2 regions of the Lactobacillus sp. N54.MGS-719 genome follow, and region 2 is predicted to be linked to the other one. Evidence: predicted binding sites of a transcription regulator. Region 2 holds the regulator's gene; the other holds the start of a gene.

Region 1 (2,415 bases), on a different contig from region 2:
CAGCTGGTGAGTTAACCAAGATACGGCAAGCATCCATCTTCATTGCAAATTCATCAATGATCTTCTTGTCGCTTGAGTGAAGACCAGCGGTGTGACCACGACCACCGTAATCAAGAAGTTCAGAACAAATTCTGAAGGCATCGTCATGATTCTTAGCACGGTACAAAGTGAATACTGGTGAAAGCTTTTCAGCTGAAAGTGGGAACTTTCTACCAACACCGTTGTATTCAGCAACGATTACCTTGGTGTTCTTTGGTACATCAACACCACAAAGCTTAGCAATTTCGTAAGCTGACTTACCAGCTACAGGACCTGCAACAGTACCACGTCTTGGGTCGATGAAGTGTTCTTCGAACTTCTTAATTTCTTCTTTGTTTAAGAAGTAGCAGTCCCACTTCTTGAATTCATCAACAACCTTGTCGTAAATTTCGTCGTCTACAACAACTGAATTTTCAGAAGCACAAACCATACCATTATCGAAGTTCTTTGACAAAACAATGTCATAAACAGCACGGTCGATGTTAGCTGACTTTTCAATGTAAGATGGACCGTTACCAGGACCAACACCAATAGCTGGCTTACCTGATGAATAAGCAGCCTTAACCATACCTGGACCACCAGTAGCCAAAATAGTTTGAACGCCTGGGTTATTCATTAAATCAGTAGTAGCATCTAAACTTGGTTCTTCAATCCATTGAACTGCGTCTGCTGGAGCACCAGCGGCAACAGCAGCAGCACGAATAATCTTACCAGTTTCTACACAACACTTTTGAGCTTGTGGGTGGAAGCCGAAGATAATTGTATTTCTAGTCTTTAAAGCAAGCATAGCTTTAAAAATAACAGTTGAAGTTGGGTTAGTTACTGGAGTAACACCAGCAATGACACCCTTAGGTTCAGCAATCTTGGTTAAACCTAATTCCTTGTCTTCCTCAATTACGCCAACAGTCTTTTCGTGACGTAAACTATTCCAAATATTTTCACTAGCGTACATATTCTTAGTAGTTTTGTCTTCTACCACACCACGCTTAGTTTCTTCAACGGCCATTTTAGCCAATGGATAAGCATTTTGTTCACCGGCAGTAGCAACTGCTTCACAGATCTTATCAACTTGTTCTTGTGTGAAGTTAGCCATTTGGTCTAATGCAACATGTGATTTCTTTACTAAGTTATCTACCATGTCGTAGATTTGCTTTTTCTTTTCTTCCTCTGTAAGAGTCTGTTTTTGTTGTGTCTTAGCCATTACTTATTACCTCTAAGATCTACTAATTCTTGTGAACTAATTTACAATGTCAACTATAGCACAATACTAACAAATGTAAATGTTTTAATTTATGATAAGTCAGGTTAACAATCTTTTTAGAGCATTTATATTTTTGATTTTGCGCCAATGAAAGCGCTTGTTAAATTATTTACTTTGTGAATTACCAAACTTATAATCACATGCTTTTTATAGATTTTTTAAATTTATCTGTTAAAGCTGGTGCAACTCCTTAACAATGATAAAATATTAAGTATATATGAAAATACGGGGGACCTTATATGAATGAGAAAAAATCGCAGACTGATTCTGGCTATAAAAGAACCCTAAGCAATGCACATATTCAATTAATTGCTTTAGGTGGAACAATTGGAACCGGACTTTTTCTAGGGGTTGGTGATAGTATTCACCGCGCAGGTCCTAGCGTTATTCTGATTTATATCATTGTAGGTATTTTCCTATTCTTGCTTATGCGAGCCTTAGGCGAAATGATTATGTCTGACCTTCATAAACACACTTACATTGATTTTATTGAACAATATCTCGGTAAAAATATCGGATTTATTACCGGATATCTTTATTGGATTAGTTGGATCACTTTAGGAATGGCAGAAACAACTGCCTTAGGAATTTATTTTGAATATTGGTTTCCAAATTTAAAACCATGGATTCCAGGATTAATTACAATTGCCGTTTTGTTGATCATCAATCTAATTTCAGCTCGTGTTTTTGGTAATTTGGAATTCAGTTTTGCCATTATCAAAATCGTGACAGTAGTTGCTTTTGTTTTATTGATCGCTTATCTATTAATCACTGGTGGTAAAACATCATTTGGTCCTGTTGCCTTTGCCAACTTAGATGATCACGGTGGTTTCTTTGCTAGAGGTACTAAAGGATTTTTGCAAGGTTTCCAAATGGTTATCTTTAGTTTTATTGGCGTTGAACTTATTGGTTTAACTGCTGCGGAAGCCCAAAATCCTAAAACTACCTTAAAGCGAGCAATTAATCAGTTACCTTTTCGTATCATTTTGTTTTATGTAATGGCAATCTTAGGTATTTTACTAGTGATCCCTTGGTCAAAGGTAGCAACTAATTCTAGTCCATTTGTACAAGCACTCGGTGCCACTGGCATTAGAAATGCAAGTTCAATCATTAAC
Region 2 (2,415 bases):
TATTATTAATCCATTTTTTGCGGAACTAGTGCAAAACATCGAAGAAGAATTATTCAAAAAAGGCTACAAAGTTATCATGTGCAACGCTGGTCGTGATAAAGAAAAAGAGCATGAATATTTACGCATGCTCCAAGCCAATCAAGTTGATGGTATTATCGCAGGTGCACACAACTTGGGGATTGAAGAATATAAGCAATTAGGTTTGCCAATTGTTTCTTTTGACCGTAAATTATCTGATAATGTCCCTATCGTAAGTTGTGATAACTACCAAGGTATCAAATTAGCCATGCATGATTTAATTCAAGCCGGCTGTAAAAAGATTTACTTTTTGGGTAATGAACATAAAAAAGGCAATCCTACCGATGAACGATTGGATGCCTATCTCGATGAAGTGAAAAAGCATGACTTAAAACCACATATTCGTTCTGTCGCTTTTTCTGATTCTTCTAACATTAAAAATATGCAAATTCATGACATGTTAGTTGAAAACCATCCTGATGGCGTAGTTTGCACTGACGATTTAACTGCTATCTTGGTTTTACAAGAAGCTAAAAAATTAGGTATTAAAGTCCCTAAGGAATTAAAAGTAATCGGCTTTGATGGCACTAAATTGATTCAGACTTATCATTCTGAATTAACCACCATCGCCCAACCTATTCACGATATTGCTACATTATTAGTGGATTTGCTTTTAAAGCGAATTGCACATCCCGACGAAGAGCTAAAGCAAATGAACTACACATTGCCTGTAAAACTAATTAAAAGTGAAACGACCGCATAAAAGTGTCTGGGAAAAAACTCAGAAATTAAGAAATCCTACTAAATCTTGGTATTAATAAACCTTGATTTAATAGGATTTTTCTTTTGAGTAAAAGTCTAAAATTAGCTAAAAATGGACTTTTTTCCCAGACACTTGTTTTGGCATTAATTTTCTTTATCGCTGTCTAAGAAGTAGATCAGTGTTTGTAATTCAGTGGCTAAATCTACGTTTTGTACACGGACATTAGCTGGAGCAGACAATCTAATTGGAGTAAAGTTCATAATTCCCTTTACACCAGCATCTACCATTTCATCAGTTGTCTTTTGCGCTGCGGTTGAAGGAACGGTTAAAATTGCAATTGAAATTTGTTGGTCACTCAATTGTTGCTTTAAATCGTCCATGTCATAAACGGGAACACCACTTAAAATACGACCAGTGATTTCCTTATTAATATCAAAAGCACATGAAATTCTAATATTGTTACTACGTTTAAAGTTGTAATTTAACAAGGCACGTCCCAAGTTACCTACACCGATCAAGGCAACATTAGTCAATGTGTCTTGATTCAAAATCTTCTTGAAGAATGTAAGCAAGTTCTTAACGTCGTAGCCATATCCACGTTTACCTAATGCGCCAAAATAAGAAAAGTCTCTTCTAATTGAGGCACTATCAACTTGAACAGCTTCTGACAATTCAGTTGATGAAACCTTATCTTTGCCTTCTTCATTCAAAATCAGCAAATAACGGTAATATAATGGTAATCTTTTGGCTGTTGCCTTTGGAATCTTTATTTTTTCCATTTGAAGCCCTCCAAACTTATTCCATGTTTGTGAATGTACAATCAAGCACTACTATCATAACTGTTATTATACCTTTTGTGCAAGCATCTTTTTCACAAAGGTACACTTTTTCACATATTGACATGAGAAAACCAGTAATATTAGGCTTGCATCATATGATAGAATAATGATTAGGTGAAAAATTATGATTATTGCACAAGGACACGATTTAGAACAACAATTTGGTGCCAACACGTTATTTAAGAACGTTACTTTTTCAATCGATTCAAATGCAAGAATCGGCTTAGTTGGCCCTAATGGGGTTGGTAAGACTACCCTATTAAAAATTATGACAGGCGAACAAGAACCTACTCGTGGTGAATTTACCGTTAATAAAGGTATTGATGTAGGTTATATCGCCCAGGAAAATGCTTTAGACGAAGACAAAACTATCTGGGATGAAATGGAATCCGTTTTTGCTCCTTTAATCAAAGAAGGCAAAGTATTAACCAACATGCAGCAACAAATTGCAGACCATCCTGAAGATCAGGACTTACTAAAGCAATATGACCAAAAGCAGTTCAATTTTGAACAAAAAGGTGGCTATACTTACCAATCAGATATCAAGAGTATCCTTAACGGCTTTAAGTTTCCTGAAGATACTTGGCAAAAACGCATTGGTAGTTTATCTGGTGGTGAAAAAACCAGATTAGCCTTCGTTAAGTTGCTTTTGCGTAAGCCTGCCCTGCTCTTACTAGACGAACCAACCAACTATTTGGACCTAGATACGCTTGATTGGCTGGAAGGCTTTTTAAAGAACTACAGCGGCGCCATTTTAGTAGTATCCCACGACCAATACTTTTTGGATCATTTGGC

Evidence for each region. Region 2 encodes Rex, which represses fermentation and respiration genes when NADH is low (regulators of the CRP and FNR family bind a similar motif). Its sites were predicted from a motif close to TTGTGAANTANTTCACAA; they were not measured.
Region 1: the regulator Rex is predicted to act here: its motif matches at 1,270-1,287, upstream of adhE (bifunctional acetaldehyde-CoA/alcohol dehydrogenase).

What each region holds. Positions count from the first base shown of each region.
Region 1 is NZ_LARO01000069.1:2,890-5,304, forward strand. Features, by position in the region: gene adhE (bifunctional acetaldehyde-CoA/alcohol dehydrogenase) at 1-1,240, opposite strand, end outside; partial or broken gene WS44_RS08645 (amino acid permease) at 1,540-2,415, shown strand, end outside.
Region 2 is NZ_LARO01000025.1:6,754-9,168, forward strand. Features, by position in the region: gene WS44_RS05765 (LacI family DNA-binding transcriptional regulator) at 1-781, shown strand, start outside; gene WS44_RS05770 (redox-sensing transcriptional repressor Rex) at 925-1,560, opposite strand; gene WS44_RS05775 (ABC-F family ATP-binding cassette domain-containing protein) at 1,745-2,415, shown strand, end outside.